2 linked regions of the Tolumonas auensis DSM 9187 genome follow. Each later gene encodes a partner of the first gene's protein in a complex. Links are inferred from orthologs where the notes say so. Each region holds a gene or a part of one and is shown in the gene's direction. Other genes may lie near its edges. The genes, in order: iscU and TOLA_RS01415.

Evidence for each region.
Region 2: the proteins of iscU (region 1) and TOLA_RS01415 are in contact, whole or in part, in a solved structure (PDB 5XT5), measured with the Bacillus subtilis proteins. The link is inferred for Tolumonas auensis DSM 9187 from one-to-one orthologs.

The regions. Positions count from the first base shown.
Region 1 is NC_012691.1:2,204,603-2,208,546, reverse strand. The notes cover bases 1,182-3,944. They hold iscU (Fe-S cluster assembly scaffold IscU), read left to right. Parts: upstream 1,182-2,251; coding sequence 2,252-2,638; downstream 2,639-3,944. Other genes in these bases: hscA (Fe-S protein assembly chaperone HscA), read left to right, coding at 3,658-3,944; hscB (co-chaperone HscB), read left to right, coding at 3,094-3,609; iscA (iron-sulfur cluster assembly protein IscA), read left to right, coding at 2,664-2,987; TOLA_RS10265 (IscS subfamily cysteine desulfurase), read left to right, coding at 1,182-2,233. In the rest of the region: tRNA (cytosine(32)/uridine(32)-2'-O)-methyltransferase TrmJ, read left to right, coding at 1-426; Fe-S cluster assembly transcriptional regulator IscR, read left to right, coding at 509-1,015; more of TOLA_RS10265, read left to right, coding at 1,019-1,181. UniProt on the Bacillus subtilis protein: Part of the SUF-like system that mediates the biosynthesis of iron-sulfur (Fe-S) clusters. Acts as a sulfurtransferase and thus transfers sulfur from SufS to SufB.
Region 2 is NC_012691.1:286,256-302,576, forward strand. What follows is about bases 13,466-16,286. They hold TOLA_RS01415 (aminotransferase class V-fold PLP-dependent enzyme), read left to right. Parts: upstream 13,466-14,173; coding sequence 14,174-15,400; downstream 15,401-16,286. Other genes in these bases: TOLA_RS01410 (TAXI family TRAP transporter solute-binding subunit), read left to right, coding at 13,466-14,064; TOLA_RS01420 (SufE family protein), read left to right, coding at 15,393-15,851; TOLA_RS01425 (EAL domain-containing protein), read left to right, coding at 15,929-16,286. In the rest of the region: rng (ribonuclease G), read left to right, coding at 1-1,444; TOLA_RS01365 (YhdP family protein), read left to right, coding at 1,445-5,263; TOLA_RS01370 (carbon-nitrogen hydrolase family protein), read left to right, coding at 5,263-6,084; metalloprotease TldD, read left to right, coding at 6,089-7,534; ribosome biogenesis factor YjgA, read right to left, coding at 7,588-8,112; metalloprotease PmbA, read left to right, coding at 8,198-9,541; TOLA_RS01390 (DUF496 family protein), read right to left, coding at 9,585-9,914; TOLA_RS01395 (hypothetical protein), read right to left, coding at 10,023-10,325; DNA helicase Rep, read right to left, coding at 10,330-12,360; TOLA_RS01405 (hypothetical protein), read left to right, coding at 12,463-12,903; more of TOLA_RS01410, read left to right, coding at 12,946-13,465; more of TOLA_RS01425, read left to right, coding at 16,287-16,321. UniProt on the Bacillus subtilis protein: Type II cysteine desulfurase that acts as the initial step in the SUF-like Fe-S cluster assembly pathway.

The DNA.
Region 1 (3,944 bases):
GATGGTGCATTGAATAAAACGGTCGCTCTGGTATTTGGCCGTGAGCGTACCGGGCTAACGAATGAAGAGCTGCAGCAATGTCACTATCACGTCAATATTCCGGCTAATCCGGAATACAGTTCGTTAAATGTGGCGATGGCAGTGCAGACGCTTTGTTACGAGATCAGAATGTCCTGGCTGGCACAACAGGAAACCGTTGTATCCCCGGCAGATGAAAATGAGTATCCGCCACAGGCATCTATGGAACTGTTTTATACCCATCTGGAAGAGACATTACGCCAGACTCAGTTTCTGCACTCCGATCATCCGGGACATGTGATGATGCGGCTACGCCGGATGTTCACCCGTTTACGACCGGATAATAACGAGCTGAATATTTTGCGGGGTATTCTTACTTCGGTACAGAAATCATCGCGTAATAGTTGAGCGTTTTAGTAGGAATAATACTTGACTGAAAAAGTAGGACATGACAGCATGAGCCTATCATAAACGGACAGGTATGCAAGCCATGAGACTGACTTCTAAAGGACGCTATGCGGTAACAGCTATGCTGGATGTTGCCTTACATGCTGAGCTGGGGCCGGTACCTTTGGCGGATATTTCTGAAAGACAGGGAATTTCTCTTTCCTATCTTGAACAGCTTTTTGCGCGTTTGCGCAAGAATGGACTGGTATCCAGTGTGCGTGGTCCCGGTGGTGGTTATCGCCTTGGTGCAGATGCTGATCAAATTGCTGTCGGTAAAATTATTGCGGCAGTGAACGAATCGGTAGATGCTACCCGCTGTCACGGCGAAAGCGGCTGTCAGGGTGGAGTGCAATGTCTGACCCATTCTTTATGGCGTGATTTGAGTGCCCGGATCAGTGATTTCCTGAATGAAATTACGCTCGGTGAACTCGTACGTCAGGCAGAAGTGAAACGCATCGCCGAACAACAGAACAAACATCAGAACGCTGCTCAGTCACAACGTAAACCAATGATGACTGCAGACTCAATTATCGAAAGTTTAATGGAGTAAATGATGAAACTCCCGATTTATCTTGATTATTCAGCAACTTGCCCAGTCGATCCTCGTGCTGCTGAAAAGATGATGCAATGTTTAACACTCGACGGCAATTTCGGTAACCCGGCATCCCGTTCACACCGTTTCGGCTGGCAGGCCGAAGAGGCGGTTGATGAAGCGCGTAACCATGTTGCTGATTTGATTGGCGCTGATCCCCGCGAAATCGTTTTTACTTCCGGCGCTACCGAATCAAATAACCTGGCAATCAAAGGTGCTGCGCATTTCTATGTGAAGCAGGGTAAGCACATTATTACCTGCAAAACCGAACACAAAGCGGTACTGGATACCTGCCGTCATCTGGAATCTGAAGGTTACGAGGTAACTTACCTTGACCCGCAATCAGACGGTTTGCTGACTTTACCGCAGATCGAAGCGGCAATGCGTCCGGATACTATTCTGGTTAGCATCATGCACGTGAATAACGAAATCGGTGTGATCCAGGATCTGGCGGCTATTGGTGAGTTATGCCGTGCCCGTAAAATTCTGTTCCACGTCGATGCTGCTCAGAGCGCTGGCAAAGTTGAAATCGACGTTGATGCGATGAAAATTGACCTGCTGTCTCTGTCTGCACACAAAGTGTATGGCCCGAAAGGGATCGGTGCTCTGTATGTACGTCGTAAACCACGTGTGCGTCTGGAAGCGCAGATGCACGGTGGCGGTCACGAACGTGGTATGCGTTCCGGTACACTGCCGACGCATCAGATTGTGGGTATGGGTGAAGCATTCCGTATCGCAAAAGCTGAAATGGCGGAAGAAAATGTTCGCATCAAAGCCCTGCGTGACCGTCTGTACGATGGCCTGAAAGATATTGAACAAGTGTTTGTTAACGGCTCAACAGAACACCGTGTCGCCGGCAACCTGAATATCAGCTTCGCATATGTGGAAGGTGAGTCACTGATGATGGCGCTGAAAGATCTGGCGGTTTCATCCGGTTCAGCTTGTACCTCTGCCAGTCTGGAGCCTTCCTATGTACTGCGTGCATTAGGCCTGAACGATGAACTGGCGCACAGCTCGATTCGTTTCAGTATCGGTCGTTTCACGACAGCAGAAGAAATTGATTACGCAATTGGTCTGATCCGTGATTCCATCGGTAAATTACGTGATCTGTCACCGTTGTGGGACATGTATAAAGAAGGGATTGACCTCAGCAAGGTCGAGTGGGTTAGTCACTGATAGTTAGGGGAATATATTATGGCTTACAGTGAAAAAGTTATTGATCACTACGAACACCCGCGCAATGTTGGTTCCTTCGATAAGGATGACCCAAGCGTTGCAACTGGCATGGTCGGTGCTCCGGCCTGTGGTGACGTTATGAAGTTACAGTTAAAAGTGAATGAAGATGGCGTGATTGAAGATGCCAAATTTAAAACGTATGGTTGTGGTTCTGCGATTGCTTCCAGCTCACTGGTTACCGAATGGGTAAAAGGTAAGACGCTGGAAGAAGCTGCGGCCATCAAGAACACTGATATTGCTGAAGAGCTGGCTTTGCCGCCGGTGAAAATTCACTGTTCTATTCTGGCTGAAGATGCTATCAAAGCAGCGATTGCTGATTACAAGCATAAAAAAGGTTTGAATTAAGTTTAGTTTAGTAAGGTAGGGACATATGGCTATTACATTATCGGACTCAGCTGCAGAACGCGTAAAACGCTTTCTCACTAATCGTGGTAAAGGTGTGGGATTACGGCTTGGCGTTAAAACATCTGGCTGTTCCGGTATGGCCTATGTCCTCGAATTCGTAGATGAGGTGCATGAAGAAGATCAGGTATTTGACGATAAAGGCGTTAAAGTGATTATTGACGCTAAAAGTCTGTCCTATCTTGATGGCACTGAGCTGGACTTTGTTAAAGAAGGCCTGAATGAAGGCTTCAAGTTCAACAACCCGAATGTAAAAGACGCCTGTGGGTGTGGTGAAAGTTTCACCGTTTAATCATCCGTCAGAAGCGTAATGCGAATTCGACTCGCTTACTGCACTGTTACATGATAAAAGGCGCATTCAGGCGCCTTTTTATTTATGTCCCCAGAGAGAATAGCTTGTGAATTATTTTGAGTTATTTCAGATCCCGGTATCGCTGTCAGTGGATACAACCGAACTGGCAGCACGATATCGTGAACTGCAAAAACAATTTCATCCGGATAATGTCGCGACACAATCCGATGCGATCAAGCTTGAATCCATGCAGAAAACGGTGGAGATCAACAGCGCCTATAATACGCTGAAGCAACCACTGGCCTGTGCGGAATATCTTCTGGTGTTGCAGGGTATTGATCTGCGCAATGAGCAACATACAGTAAAAGATACTGCTTTTCTGATGGAACAGCTGGAGTGGCGCGAAGAGCTGGATGATCTGCAGAAAAAGCCGGACGAGGCTGTAATCAGCCGGTTCCAGAGCAGAGTGAAACAGCATTATCAGCGTTATTTTCAGTCACTGGAACAACAGCTTGCTGACGCGCAATACCACGAAGCGGCAGATACGTTACGCAAGTTAAAGTTTGTCCGGAAGATGAAAGATGAACTGGATAAGCTGGAAGAGTCGCTCTTTGATTTATAATGGATAAGGTATGTTTCTGTGCATACCGATGAGGTCTAGAGATACGTTATGGCATTATTGCATATCGCGGAACCCGGACTGAGTGCCGCTCCGCATCAGCAAAAGTGGGCGGTCGGCATTGATCTGGGAACAACGAACTCACTGGTTGCCGTTGTTCGTAGTGGTGTCGCTGAAACACTGAAAGATGAACAGGGAAGGGACATTCTGCCTTCAGTCGTCCGTTATCTTCCCGATGGTCTGCAAATCGGTGCAGAAGCCAAGCATGCTGCAGCGGAAGATCCGCTCAATACGATTCAATCGGTTAAGCGCTTTATGGGTAAGGCACTGTCTGACAT
Region 2 (16,321 bases), 1.9 Mb from region 1 along the record:
AACACCATCAGAGACCCGGGTCGCACTGGTGGATCATGGTATGTTGCAGGAAGTACACATTGAGCGTCAGGCTAAACGCGGGATCGTCGGTAATATTTACAAAGGTAAAATCAGCCGGGTGTTACCGGGTATGCAGGCGGCCTTTGTTGATATCGGAATGGATAAAGCCGCTTTCCTGCACGCGTCCGATATTGTGCCGCATACCGAATGTGTCGATGTAAAAGAAAAAGAGCACTTTCAGGCCGGGAATATTGCCGAACTGGTCCGTCAGGGGCAGGACATCATGGTGCAGGTGGTGAAAGATCCCATGGGTACCAAAGGTGCCCGTCTGACCACGGATATCACGTTGCCGTCCCGCTACCTGGTATTCATGCCGGGCAGTGCCCATGTGGGTGTTTCACAGCGCATTGATAGTGAAGAAGAACGGGAACGCCTGAAAGAGATTGTCAGCCGGAATGTGGATGAACTGGGTGGCTTTATCATTCGCACCGCAGCCGAAGGCATTGGCGAAAAAGAGCTGGAGCAGGACACTATCTTCCTGAAACGCTTGTGGCGCAAGGTGCTGGAGCGTCGCCAGAAATATCCGACCAGCCATGTGCTGTATGCGGAGTGGAGTCTGGCGTTCCGTATTCTGCGTGATTTTGTCGGCGATGACCTGGATAAAATCCGGGTTGATTCCCGCCAGACGTATGAGCAACTCAGCCATTTCACCGAAGAATTTGTTCCGGAGATGATCGGGAAACTGGATTATTACTCCGGCGAGTCACCGATCTTTGATTTGTATGATGTCGAAAACGAGATCCAGCGGGCACTTGAACGTAAGGTTGAACTGAAATCGGGTGGTTATCTGATCATCGATCAGACGGAAGCCATGACCACGATTGATATCAATACCGGCGCGTTTGTGGGACACCGTAATCTGGAAGAGACTATTTTCAATACCAATATTGAAGCCACTGCGGCGATCGCCCGTCAGCTGCGGTTGCGTAATCTCGGCGGCATTATCATCATCGATTTTATTGATATGCAGAGTGAAGATCACCGTCGCCGTGTCTTGCAGAGTCTGGAGCAAGCACTGGCAAAAGATCGGGCGAAGACCGGTGTGAACGGCTTCTCCCAACTCGGGCTGGTCGAGATGACCCGTAAACGTACCCGCGAAAGTCTGGAGCATGTACTCTGCTCCGAATGCCCGGCATGTAAAGGGCGCGGCCGGGTGAAAACGGTGGAATCGGTCTGCTATGAAATTCTGCGTGAAATTCTGCGCGTCAACCGGGCGTATGATGCGGATCAGTTTGTGGTGTATGCCTCACCGGCCGTAGCGGAAGCGTTACGCGGCGAAGAGTCGCACAGTCTGGCTGAGCTTGAGGTGTTCATCAGCAAGCAGGTCAAAGTACAGGCTGAACCTTTATACAATCAGGAACAGTACGACGTGGTGATGATGTAAGTGAACTGGCGTGGCATAGTGCGTGGTGGCGCTGTTTTTCTTTCAGTTGTTCTGATGCTGCTGGCAGTGCTGGTCACCGCACTGCGATTTGGTCTGCCCGATTTACAGCTGCATCGTGACTGGGTGTTAAAACAGTTCTTGCCGGATACGATGTCATCCGCATCAGTGGCTCATATCGGCTGGCGCTGGCAGGACTATGGCCTGCAGCTGGAATTGCGTGATGTGGCGTTGCAGCAGCAAGGTGCCGTACCGTTTGAGCTCAGTGCAAAGCAGCTGCAGTTACACTGTAATCCGTTCCTGCAGTTCTGGAAAACGCACGGTTGTCTGGCCACGCTGCAGGCAGATCAACTGCAGCTGACGCTGCAGTTACCCAAAGCCGCAGCATCCTCCTCCGACAGCCCCGGTCTGAATGATTTGTTGCCGCTGTTACTGGAACAGGTCGCGCAGGCCAATATTACCAACAGCCAGATCCGGTTAGTCCGCCAGCAACAATTACTGGCGGAATTTCATATCGACCAACTCTATGCCGAAAACCGGGCCGATCAGCACAAACTTTTTTCCCGCATATCAGTAGCGCAACAGGCGCTGGTGGTGCCGTTATTGCTGCAAGCTGAATTACAGGGTGCCGCGCGTCAGGATGCGTTGCAGGGGCATATCTATCTGGCCACAGAGCCTCATGCCGGCAAACAGCCGGGGGCGCTGTTGCCAACGCCGCTGACTGCCAATGCGCAGTCTATTCATGGTTCACTGGCGTTTCAGCTCTGGCTGGAGCGGCAACCCGGTCAGTGGCAGAGCGCATTGCTGCAACTGGGCTTAAACCGTCTTGGCTGGCAACAGGCCGAGCAGCAGCACAGTCTGGAACTGCAGGGTGGCGAAATCGTCTGGCAACGTCATGCCGGTGACTGGCAGTTATACAGTCAGGGGCTGCAATTACACAGTAATCATCAACCCTGGCGTTCCTGGCAGCTGCAACTGAAAAAACAGGCTGAACAATACACCGGACAAATGGATCCGTTATTGCTTGATGAGTTGACCCCGCTAACGGGGATGTTCCTGCCTGTGGAATCTGCCGCGGCAGAGGCGTTACGGACGCTGATGCCGCAAGGCCGGCTGAGTGAATTACGCTTTTCCCGCGATGAAGCACAGGACAGCTGGCTGTTCAGTGGTCAGTTGCAGCAATTGCAGTGGCAGCGCTGGCGCATGATCCCCGGGTTGCACGATGTAGATGCCTCTTTCCGTCTGTCACCGCAGGGCGTTGCGCTGACGCTGCAGCAGTTAAAACCGCAGACATGGGATCTGCAGCCCTATTTTGAAAAGCCCTGGCCGGTGCAAACATTTTCGGCCGATCTGAACTGGCAGAAATTGAGCAATGGCTGGGCATTAACCGCTGACCAGGTGCAACTTAAAACCGACGTTGTCACCACCGCAACGCAATTCCGTCTGAGTCAGGAAGGAACACAGCCCTTATTTCTGGCACTGGACAGTGGTGTTGATCTGAAAGATGCCAGTCAGGCGCATTACTATTTTCCGCACGGTGCCATGGGCGAGCCGGTGATCAAATACCTGACCAACGCATTACAGGGCGGACATGCTGAAAATGCCCGCATCCTGTGGCATGGCGCATTCCGTGATTTTCCTTTCAAAGAGAAAAACGGCATTTTCCAGGCATGGGTGCCGTTACGCGATGCGACCTTCCAGTTTGGTGCCGGCTGGTTGCCGTTACGTGAAATGTCACTGGATTTGCTGTTTGAGAATGATCGTCTGGATATGCAGGGTGATCGTGCCCTGCTGGGTGATGCCAGTTCTCCGCGTTTGCACGCCTGGTTTCCGAAGCTGGCACCCGGTGCCCGTCTGTACATTGATGCCGATATTGCCGGTACCGGTGAAGCTGTCAGTGATTATCTCTACCGCTCTCCGCTGCAGAATTCCGTTGGCAGTGCTCTGCAGGCAGTGCGTATTCAGAAGCCATTAACCGGTGAACTGAAACTGGATATTCCGATGGATGGCACTCAGGTTAAGGTCAATGGCAAAGTAAAACTGGCGGGAAACAGTCTGTATCTTCCGAGTCTGGATTTACCACTGGAACAGCTGCAGGGTGAACTGAGCTTCGATGACAATAAAACGGCGATAGAGAAATTACAGGCCACCTTATGGGGGCAGCCATTGCGCGTGCAGTATGCCGGTGAACAACTAGCCAATGAATATCAGGTTAAGCTGGGTCTGCAGGGGGAGTGGGATAGTCAGCGCGACAAGGCATTACCGCAGCTGGCGCATCAGACTCTGCAAGGGCAGGCAAACTGGCAGGGTGCTCTGGATCTGCATCTCTATAAGGGTGGACATTATTATTATGATGCACAACTAACCAGTCCGCTGACAGCGCTGGTACTGGATTTGCCGGCACCCTACAACAAACCATCCGGGCGCAGCTGGCCGCTGCAGGTAAAAATCAGTGGTAATCAGCGGAGCAGTGTAATCAATGGTTCGCTGAATCATGAATGGCAGTTGCAGGCTGACTGGACGCCAGACAAGAAACAGTTCCGCCGTTTCTGGCTGGATAATCAGATCATTGAGCGCAGTGCCGGACCCCGTTTGCCGTTCTCGGTCAGCGCGATCCTGAGTGAGGCTGATGGGTCTGCCTGGCTGGACTGGTGGCAGCGTTGGCCGGCTAATGGGCAACATGCGGTGAACCAGCTGTTCCCCAGTGCGGGCGCTATTGACGTGCGGGTGGATAAGTTACATGTAGCGGATCAATTATGGCGTGATATCCGCCTGAATATGAGTCCGGATCGCGATGGCAGCAGGATCTGGCTGGAAAGCAGTAAAGCGCAGGGGGTGATCCATCTTCCGGCCAGTAAAAAGAAACCGATCCGGATCGATATGGCCCGTTTGTACTGGGCGGATAGCGGTGTAGACACAAAACCTGCGGAGCCGATGAGTCTGGCTACACAACGGGCATGGCTGGCGCGCTGGCCTGATTTATTGTTCAGTTGTCAGGATTGCCGTTACGGTGGCAATACCCTTGGCCAGTTCCGCGGTCACCTTTATCCGGTAAAACAGGGTGGTGAAATCCGTGACTTGCACTGGCAGGTGGCTAATTCACACTTTGACGGGCAGGCGGGCTGGTCAATAAAAAATTATCAGCCACTCAGTACGCTGAAAGGTAAATTTGTCAGTAACAATACCGAAGTATTTCTGGGGCATTTTGGTTTTGATCCCGGGTTAACCGGTACCAAGAGTCAGCTGGATATTGATGTTTCCTGGCCCGGTGCTTTAGTGCAGCCTCGTTTGTCAGCATTAGATGGCCAGATCAGAATGGAGACCGGTGAAGGTATTCTGCGGGAAGTGAAAAATACCGGCGGCAACCGTTTGTTATCCCTGTTCTCGCTGAATGCGATTGTCAGTCGTATCAGCTTTGATTTCCGCGATATTTTTGGCGATGGTCTCTATTTCAAAAAAATCACGTTCAGCAGCAAACTGGAACGGGGTGTGCTGCGTAATGATGACTTAGTACTTGAAAGTAATTCCGGTGAACTGAATGGGCATGGTATGGTCGATTTAGGTCAGAAAACGATCGACTATCAGGTGACATTTTCGCCGACATTAACCGGCGGTTTTGGTGTGGCGACCGCGTTTGCGATTACGCCTATCACCGGCATTGCGGTGCTGGCGGCGACCACGATTTTACAACCGGTGTTTGATGTCATCACACAGGTAAGCTATTCCGTCAAAGGTGATATTGCCAAACCGGTAATCACCGAGCTGGGCCGTAAACAAGAGAAAGTTAAATTATCCGCGCCAAAGGCAAAGGAGAGCAAGTAATGCAGCTGGTCGCACTACAGATCAACGCTCAGGCGGACTGGCTATCGAACCGTGCACAGATCGCCTCGCTATTGCAGCGTTTGCCGGTAGAACGCCCTTGTCTGGTCTTGCTGCCGGAAAATTTTGCCTGTATGGGCGCGCCGCAGGATTATCAACAGCTGGCTGAACCTGTGGGTTCAGGCCCGGTGCAGCGTCAGCTGAGTGAATGGGCAAAGGAATTTGGTCTGTGGCTGGTGGCCGGCTCGTTGCCGACGCTGATTCCGCAGCAAAACCGGGTGCACACCACATCACTGGTGTTTAATCCGCAAGGTGAGCTGACCGGTTTTTATCACAAACTGCATCTGTTTGATGTGGATGTGGATGATGCCCGTGGGCGTTATCGTGAATCTGATTCTTTTGTGGCGGGGCATGATAGCTGCGTGGTGGCATCTCCGTTTGGTGGTCTCGGTTTAAGTATCTGTTATGACGTCCGCTTTCCGGAATTGTATCGTCTGCTGCGTCAGCGTGGCGCGGATGTATTACTGGTGCCTGCCGCATTCACGAAAGTGACCGGTCAGGCACATTGGCTGCCGCTCTTACAGGCGCGGGCCATAGAAAATCAATGTTATGTGGTCGCAGCTAATCAATGTGGCAGCCATGGTGGTAACCGTGAAACCCGAGGTCACTCCGTGATCATCGACCCCTGGGGCGAGGTACTGGCACAACAAGGTTCACAGCCGGGACTGATCGTGGCGACACTGGATCCACAAAAAACCGAACAAATCCGCAAATCAATGCCGGTACAGCTGCATGCCAGACTGACACCGGCCTGGAGAGAGTAATTTAATGTTGTTACCGCAAGTCAGTGAACGATTATTGGCCGCGAACGGTCTGGATCAGGACATTCTGGCGCAACAGCTGCGCCAGTTGATGAGTCATCAGATTGAGTTCGGTGATTTCTATTTCCAGAGCGGTGTTCATGAGTCCTGGATCCTGGAAGACGGTATTGTGAAAGATGGCAGCTATAACATCGAACAAGGCGTCGGTGTGCGTGCCATCAGCGGTGAGAAGACCGGTTTTGCCTATTCTGACGAGCTCAGTCTGAATGCCTTACAGCAGGCGGTGGTTGCGGCGCGCGGCGTAGCGGCAGCCGGTGGTGAAGGGCAGGTCAAAATCTGGCAACCGACTCAGCCAGCGGCGCGTTATCTGGCGCTGGATCCGCTGCCTGGTTTACCCCAACCGCAAAAGATCACTTTACTGGAAGAACTGGATCAATTTGCCCGTTCACTGGATCCCTGTGTGACCCAGGTGATGGCCTCGTTGTCCGGTGTGTATGAAGAAGTACTGATTGCGGCAACGGATGGCACTCTGGTGGCCGATATTCGTCCGCTGGTGCGGCTCAGTGTTACTGTCCTGGCGGAACGTAAAGGCCGTCGGGAACGCGGCAGCTCCGGTGGTGGTGGCCGCTGTGGTTATGATTATTTCTTTGAGGTTGAAAACGGTGAAAGCCGTGCCCGCGGTTATGTCCGTGAGGCCGTGCGTCAGGCACTGGTCAATCTGGAAGCCATTGATGCGCCTGCCGGCATGATGCCGGTGGTTCTCGGTGCCGGCTGGCCGGGTGTGTTGCTGCATGAGGCAGTAGGACATGGTCTGGAAGGCGATTTCAACCGTAAAGGCTCCTCTGCCTTCAGCGGTAAGATCGGTCAACAAGTGGCTTCGAAGCATTGCACAATCGTGGATGATGGTACGCTGGCAGGGCGCCGTGGTTCATTGAGCGTCGATGATGAAGGAACACCAACGCAATACAATGTGCTGATTGAAAACGGCATTCTGAAAGGTTACATGCAGGATAAGCTGAACGCCCGTCTGATGGGTGTTGCCCCCACTGGTAATGGCCGTCGGGAATCCTACGCTGCATTACCAATGCCGCGCATGACCAACACCTACATGCTGGCCGGTGAACATGATCCACAAGAGATCATTGCATCGGTGAAGAAAGGTATCTACGCCCCGAATTTTGGCGGCGGACAGGTGGATATCACCTCCGGCAAGTTTGTGTTCTCTGCCTCCGAAGCCTATCTGATCGAAAACGGCAAGATCACCGCACCCATCAAAGGTGCAACCCTGATCGGTAACGGTCCGGAAGCGATGCAGCAGGTGTCGATGGTGGGTAACGATCTGGCGCTGGATAAAGGCGTCGGCGTGTGCGGTAAGGATGGTCAGAGTGTGCCCGTTGGTGTTGGGCAACCTACGCTAAAACTGGACGAACTGACGGTTGGCGGTACGCAATAAACGGATAAAAAAATGGCGTGGAATACCACGCCATTCTCTCTAAGCTGTGCTAACTACAGCTGTTCGTCCATATGTTCACGCAGATATTTGAACAGTTCACGGAATGCTGCAGGTGGTTGATTTGCGGCTGCTTCCTTTTTCGCCCGGCTGATCAACTGACGCAGTTTTTGGCGTTCCAGCGTATGACATTCACCGATCACGGCATTGATCGCATCATCGCCGTTACTTAACAAACGGTCACGCCATTGTTCCAGTTTATGTAAACGTGCGTTGGTGCTGTTATTCCGGCTGTGGATTTGATCCAGCACGTTTTTAATTTCAGTGGTATCGCGGTTACGCATCATTTTGCCGACATATTGCAAATGACGGCGTAACGCTTCATGTTTGCCTTTCAGCTTATGCCCCATGGCGATAGCAGCAATCAGATCTTCATCCAGTGGCACTCGTTCCAGTTCGGCAGGCTTCAAGTTGACCAGCTCTTCGCCCAGTTTTTGCAGCGCGGCCGCTTCGCGTTTCTGTCCACTTTTACTGACGTAATCGTCATCCCAATCGTCTTGGGTGTTTTTCTGATGATTCATGGTGTCACTCTTCCTTAATTCCTCCCTTATATGGTAACAGGTATCTGTGATAGCCTGTGAAAAAATGCAGCAGGACCAGGCAGACATGAATTCTCAGGAACAGATTTTACAGGAACAGCACAAACTCGAGCAGGTGGTGACAGATGCGCTGCATATCGCGCAGGAGCTGGGAGCCGATACTGCGGAGATCTCTATCAGCAAACAGACCGGGATCTCAGTGAATACCCGTGGCGGCGAAGTAGAGAACATTGAATTTAACAAGGATGGAGCACTCGGTATCGCTATTTACCGCGATGGCCGCAAGGGTTCCTCCTCCACAGCCGATCTGAGCATTGGAGCGATCCGTCGCTGCATTGAAGCGGCGCTGGAGATCTCCCGTTATACCGCCGTTGATTCCTGTGCTGGTCTGGCGGATCGTGAGCTGATGGCCTGGGATGCGCCGGAGCTGGATCTGCTGTATCCCGTGGCGCTGGAGCCGGAATATGGCATTGAACTGGCTCGCCGCTGTGAACTGCATGCGCTGTCGCTGGATAAACGCATCAAACAGTCAGACAGTGGCAGTTTCTCCAGTCATCATGGCATTAAGGTTTATGGCAACACCCATGGTTTCGTCAAAGGTTATGCGGCCAGCCGGCATTCACTGAGCTGTGTGCTGATCGGTGAGCAGGATGGCGATATGCAGCGCGACTACAGCTACAGCACGGCGCGCGAACTGAGTGATCTCTGGACGCCGGAGCGAATTGCTGAAGATGCGGTCAGCCGTACGGTTTCACACCTTGGCGGCCGCAAAATCGCGACGACCGAAGTGCCGGTCCTGTTCCTGCCGGAAGCGGCGAACAGTCTGTTTGGTCATCTGGTGTCGGCGATCAGCGGTGGTAACCTGTACCGTAAATCCACTTTCCTGCTGGATAGTCTCGGTCAGCAACTGTTTCCGGACTGGTTGCACATCAATGAATTTGCGCATCTGCCGAAAGGACTGGCCAGTTCACCGTTTGACGGGGAAGGTGTGCGTACGCAGGATCGCGCCATTATCCAGAGCGGTGTTCTGCAAACCTATCTGCTGACCGCGTATTCCGCCCGGAAATTAGGGATGCAATCTACCGGTCATGCCGGTGGTATTCATAACTGGTTTGTTGAAGGTCAGGGGCAAACGCTGGACGCTTTGTTGCAACAGATGGGGACGGGTCTCGTCGTCAGTGAACTGATGGGGCAGGGCGTCAATATTGTTACCGGCGATTATTCCCGTGGTGCGACCGGCTTCTGGGTCGAAAATGGCCAGATCGTGTATCCGGTGGAAGAGATCACCATTGCGGGGAATCTGAAAGAGATGTTCCGCCAGATCGTGGCAGTCGGTAATGATATTGATCCGCGCTGCAGTCTGCAGAGTGGTTCCGTGCTGCTTGAACGGATGAAAATTGCGGGGAATTGATAAGGAATAACAGACGGCTGAGAGGCCGTCTGTTATTGGCAGATTACTCTGCGCTGCCTTCTTTGCGGAAGGTACGCGGGAAGTTACGCAGCTGTTTGCTGGCTTCACGGCGTTGTTTAGACAGTTCTGCACCGACGATAGTCAGGTCATCCACGCGATCTTCATAATCGCCTTTCATGTTGTGGATGATTTCCAGAATATCTTCGTAGCTCATGCCTGGTTTCAGGTATTCGGTCAGGTTAGCCAGCAGTGCAACACGTTTCTGGTTGTCACGGATTTTGCGGGCGTTGTCTTCGATTTCGCGGGTCAGTTTGTTTTTCAGACGCGCGACACGTACGAATTCCAGAATGTTATTCATTTCATTACTTTGCATTGTGTTATCCACCATATCAGCTTGTTGATTCTTCTCTCTGACCACTGTCTGTTTGCTGTGGTTTGTTCTCATCCTGCCATGTTTATGGCGTAAGAGCCAGATCCCGCTTTAGTATATCGGCCAATTCAGCAACATCCATACAGACAGTGTGCCTTCCAGCAAATATTGCCAGTTAAATTCGCGCCGCCATAATGCGGCAAGGAAAAAGCCGGCGGCCAGTGCCAGTGCTGCCAGCGGGTAGTAGATCAGTGTTCCAAGCTGATCAAACAGTGACAGCATCAGTAAGCGCAATGACTGCGGCATCCAGATCCCCAGCCAGCCAAGCACAATAATCACGGGTACGATACCGAGCACCAGTGAGCTCAGGCGGATTTTCGGGCTCAGCTGGATTTTCCAGCGGGCAGAAGACATGGCGTTATCCTTTTTCTTTCAGCATGGCTCGTAAATTGGCAATCCCGGTTTTGGCTTTTTGCTGACGCTGTTCGGCGCTGGCCGGCTCTTTGCGGGCTTCCCATTGCAGATCGTCCTGCGGCAGTTCCAGCAGAAAACGGCTGGGCTCCGGATTTACGGTATCACCAAACTGACGGCGTTCTTTGCACAGAACAAAGCAAAGCTCTGTCTGCGCCCGGGTGATGCCGACGTAAGCCAGACGGCGTTCTTCATCAATGTTATCTTCATCGATACTGGCCTGATGCGGGAGCAATCCCTCTTCCATGCCGATCATAAAGACGTACGGAAACTCCAGCCCTTTGGACGCGTGCAGTGTCATCAGTTGCACCTGATCCAGCGCTTCGTCGCCTTCATTGCGCTCCAGCATATCGCGCAGCGTAAAGCGGGCGACGGCTTCACTCAGGTTTAATGGCGCGGCATCCTGCTGCACATCCCCGGCCAGCATATCGGTCAGCCAGCGATACAGCGTGGAGACGTTCTGCATCCGCATCTCGGCCGCTTTCGGGCTGGGTGACGTTTCATACAGCCATTCGTCGTAGTGGATATCTTTGATCAGATCGCGCACCACCTCTTCACTGTTACCGCGCGCCGCGTTATCGCTCATGCGGCACAGCCAGTCACAGAAGTGACGCAGGGCCTGTAATCCCCGGCCATGCAGATGTTGCTCCAGCCCGATCTCAAAGCTGGCAGCATACAGGCTTTTACCGCGCTGATTGGCATAGTGACCAAGTTTTTCCAGCGTCGTCGGACCAATTTCGCGCCGTGGCAGATTAACAACCCGCAGAAAAGCGTTGTCATCATCCGGATTCACCAGCAGGCGCAGATACGCCATGATGTCTTTGATTTCAGTGCGCGAGAAGAACGAGGTCCCGCCGCTGATTTTGTAGGGGATGCGGTTTTGCATCAGCACCTTTTCCAGCAGCCGGGACTGGTGATTACCGCGATACAGAATCGCGTAATCTTTCCAGCTGGTACGGTTCATGAAACGGTGCCCCATGATTTCCGCCGCCACTTTTTCGGCTTCATGTTCTTCGTTTTTGGCCATCAGCACCCGGACCGGCATACCGTAATCCAGCTCTGAGAACAGCTGCTTGTCAAACACATGCGGGTTATTGGCAATCAGAATGTTGGCACATTTCAGAATGCGGCCCTTGGAGCGGTAATTCTGCTCCAGTTTGATCACGTTCAGTCGAGGGAAATCCTGCTGCAAACGGACCAGATTCTGTGGCTGGGCACCGCGCCAGGAATAAATCGACTGATCGTCATCACCCACCACGGTAAACCGGGCGCGTTCACCGACTAACAGCTTCACTAATTCATACTGGCTGGTGTTGGTGTCCTGATATTCATCCACTAACAGATAACGGATACGGTTCTGCCATTGCTCCCGCACTTCAGCATTGGTTTTTAACAACAGCGTCGGTAACAGGATCAAATCATCAAAATCCAGTGCGTTATACGCGCTCATTTGTTTCTGATAACGCTCATACCAAATCGCAAAGCGCTGTTCTTCCGGGGTATGAGCCCGCTTTAACGCCTGTGCCGGCAAAATAAGATCATTTTTATACCGGGAGATGGTCTGAACTAATTGCTGTAACAATTCTTTGTTACCCTGCAATTCAGGGTCAGCCTCAGTCAGCTCCTTGATTAGGCTCATCTGATCGGTGTCATCAAACAGGGAGAAGTTTGCTTTCAACTGTAAATGCTGATGTTCACGACGGATCAGATCCAGCCCGAGTGAGTGAAATGTCGAGACGGTCAGACCGCGGGCTTCCCGGCGCCCCAGTGTCTGTGCAACACGCTCTTTCATCTCTCTCGCTGCTTTATTGGTAAATGTGACGGCAAAGATGTGACGTGCCTGATAGCTGCATTCGCGGATCAGGTAAGCAATTTTAGCGGTAATAACACGGGTTTTTCCGCTACCGGCACCGGCCAGTACCAGGCAAGGGCCGGATACATAGTGCATAGCATCCAGTTGTCGGGGATTGAGTTTCATGCCTTGTCACCATCAGAGCATCGGGCGGGCAGTATAACAAAACAAATGCAAGATACCTTGTGGAGGTGAAATACGATGGCTTATGTGAATTCAGGAATAGAGATGAAAACATCGCAGTATGATTGGAGAATCATTGGATTCATCATTCTGCTGCTGGTCGCAGTTTGTGCGCTGGTGACCATTAAACTGTTGTTTCCGGATATGACGCAGGAAAAACTGTTTTCCGTTTTGTCATCTTCATCCCCCGCTGTTAATACCGCCAGTCCGCAAAATGTTCCGTCAGAAAAATCAGCCGCCACCGCATCCCATCCGGTGATTGCCGTTGCTGAGGTACCGGCAAAAGCCAGCCCCCCTGCGGTGGAACAGGTAGTCAAAACAGAAACCAAGGTGGTGAATTCTGTTCCGGCAGCAACAGATACTCACGTAACTGTTGAGACGACTGAAACGGCAACGACTCAACATATTGCAGAAGAGCCTCGTTCAGCTTCAAAAGCGCAGATTGTCTGTTCAGCAGAAGATCGGGAAGCCGAGCTTTGCCAGTAAACCATACATTGATAATCAGAAAACAATCATAGGGATGATGTCATGAAAGTGAATTCGTATATTGTCAAAGGAGCCTGTCTGCTGATGACACTCCATATCACGGGTGCTTCAGCACAGTTGAGCAATGCTATTACTACCGGTAATCAGAGCGATACCTACTACCGGATCGGTGAAGATCTCCGGCAATATGCGATGCCGGAACTGCGCAATCTGCAGTCTAAAGGGGCGGTCGATAACATCAAGGCATTGAGTAAAACGACCGGTGTTTCTTTTGCTATTGTGCAATCTGATGTCTATCAGACATATGTGAATCTTGAAAAAAATGATCCGGATCCAGCCGTAAGACAGTGGGCAGCTGACTTGCTGAATTCTCTGCGTGTGGTCGCTCCGCTGTATAACGAAGAAATATATTTTGTAGTACATAAAGACTCACCAATGCAGGAATTGCAGGATATTGAAGGTAAACGATTAGCTATCGGCCTGAATGGCAGCGGAGCTAATCTGACGGCGAAAAATATCTACTACAAGCTGTTTGGTAAAGCGCCGGTAGTTGTTGAACCGTTTATTGAAGAGGGTGTCGTGGGTTCGGACGAGGGCACGAAGTATGTCCGTTCGGCGCTCTGGCATCTTGCGCACCCGGAGGCGGGTCCGGAAGAGCGCAAGGCGGATGTCGTGGTGATTATCGGCGGACAGCCATTGCCGCTGTTACAGCGTCTGGGCAAAGACTACAAGTTGCTGGCTTCCAACATCAAAAATGATGCCACCGAAGCCTTGCTGAAAGATTACAGCATCGGATTTGCTGATCAGAAAAATTATCCGTTTTTGCCGAAACATATGCCGGTCATGATGGTGCAGTCTTATCTGGTAACAGCCCAGTTCCGTGATAAGCAGCGGAATGATTTTGTGAAAAAATTCGCCGGTTCACTCTGTAAAAATTACGACAAGCTTTATGAGCATGGTCATGAGAAATGGAAAGCACTGGCCTGGTCGCCACAACGTCCACGTTTACCGTCTTTGCTCTCCGGATGGCGTTATTCGGATGTAACCAAACCGATTCTGGAAGCCTGTTTGCCACAAGGCGTGACTCAGCCGGTCGCGAGCAGTAATGCTCCTGCTTTCCCATGTTCAATGGAAGACCGGGCTATCGGATTGTGCATGTAAAAAAGCGCCGGATTAATGAAACCACCGGATTATCTGGTGGTTTTTTTACATCACGCTATCACGGCTTTACGTTATCATAGCCGCCTTTGAACACAGGTGATTTGATGCTATGACCTCTTTTGATGTGCAGCGGGTGCGCGGGCAATTTCTGATCCTGCAGCAACAGATCAATGGCTATCCGCTGGTCTATCTCGACAGTGCTGCAACGGCGCATAAGCCGGAGTGTGTTTTGCAGGCCATGCTGGATTTTTATCGTACGGATAACGCCAATGTGCACCGGAGTGCGCATACGCTGGCTTCCCGCGCGACACAAAAATTTGAACAGGCACGTCAGCGCGTGGCTGATTTTCTGCATGCCCGCCGCCGTGAAGAGATCATCTGGACCCGCGGGACGACGGAATCGATCAATCTGGTGGCTCAAACCTGGGGACTGCAGAGTCTGCAGGCAGGTGATGAAATTCTGCTGTCGGCGATGGAGCATCATGCCAATCTGGTGACCTGGCAGCAGGTCGCCAGGCAGACCGGAGCCCGGTTACGCATTATTCCATTGCTGGAAAGCGGTGAACTGGATATGCAGGCTTATCAGGCCATGTTATCAACACACACCCGAATGGTCGCCATAGTGCATGTATCTAATGTACTGGGGACGGTAAATCCGGTGGCTGACGTCGTTCGTCTGGCCAAACAGGCCGGGGCGCTGACGTTAATCGACGGGGCACAGGCGGTGGCGCACGCACCCGTGGATGTACAGGCGCTGGGTTGTGATTTTTATGCGTTTTCCGGTCATAAGGTCTATGGCCCGACCGGGATTGGCGTGTTGTACGGCCGCAAAGAGATATTGGCGCAACTGCCACCCTGGCAGTTCGGTGGTGAAATGATTCGGAAAGTCACTTTTACCGAGAGTGAATTCAGTCTGCCGCCACTGCGCTTTGAAGCGGGAACCCCGGCGATTGCCGAAGCAGTAGGTTTGTCTGCCGCTCTGGATTTTCTGTGCGAGCAACTGGCGGCCGGGGCGGAAGTGTATCAGCAGCAGTTGTTGCAACGCCTGCTGCAGGGTTTACAACAAATAGACGGGGTATCGCTGGTCGGACAACCGGCCGCCCGTCAGGGCGTGGTGTCTGTGGTGTTGGCGCATGCACATCATCATGATGTCTGCCAGTTACTGGATGCACAGGGGATCGCCGTGCGCAGCGGACATCATTGCGCGATGCCATTGCTGCACAGCCTTGGATTGGCCGGAACCTTGCGGATCTCGCTTGGTGTCTATAATAATGAAACCGAGATTGATGCTTTCCTGCAGGCATTGCGTCAGGCGCTGGAGTTGTTACATGACTGAGTTGTTTGATTTTACTGTGCACTTTCCGGTCGGGGCGGGAACCGCATTAGATGAAAACCACGTCCGTCAATTGCTGGCCGATGCAAACAGCTGGGAGGAACGCTACCGACAGTTATTATTGCTGGCAAAACAGGTACCATCTGTTCCACAGTTGTGGCGTCATCCGGATCATGAAGTCGGTGGTTGTGAGAGTCGCGTGTGGCTGCTACTCTGTAGAGACGATGCCGGAAAATATCATTTTGCCGTAGATAGCGAGTCCCGCATAGTAAAAGCGCTCTTGATCACAATTTTAGCTGCTGCTAATCATCAGACAGCTGACAAGATCCATAGGATCCAAGTAGCATCCTATCTTGCCGAGTTGGGGTTTGCTCAGCATATAACGTTATCAAGAACGAATGGTTTACAAGCTGTATGGAAAAAAATGAGTGATTTTTGCGCATCATTTGCATAAAATTGCTACGGGAGCACATTAATCGAGATCTCGGTTAGTTAGGATAACTACTTGATAATTCGAGGTGGAGGAATCGCATGCTAGACGGATTACCTGCCGTACTAAATAAAGCATCGCTAAGATTTGTGGCTCAGCCTATCTTTCGCCAGAAAGGTGAGCTGTATGGTCACGAGATGATGTTGTTGCATAAGCAGCATAAAGATCCGGCGATGTTTATGAAAATCGTGAACCATATGGGTTTACGTCAGAATCTGGATCTCGAAGTTTGCCGTATGGCAGAGCCAGTACTGCGAACTCACAATTTAACCGGTTGCTGCTGCATTAACCTGTTTGCTGATTCGCTGCAGGAAGAAAACGTTATTGAGGCACTGTTAATGCTGGCCGATCCGAGTGCGAGCCGCTGGGTAATGGTCAACGTTATGCAACTGGATACCAGCAATAAGCAATTTAACCTGTCAGAAATTATTGCT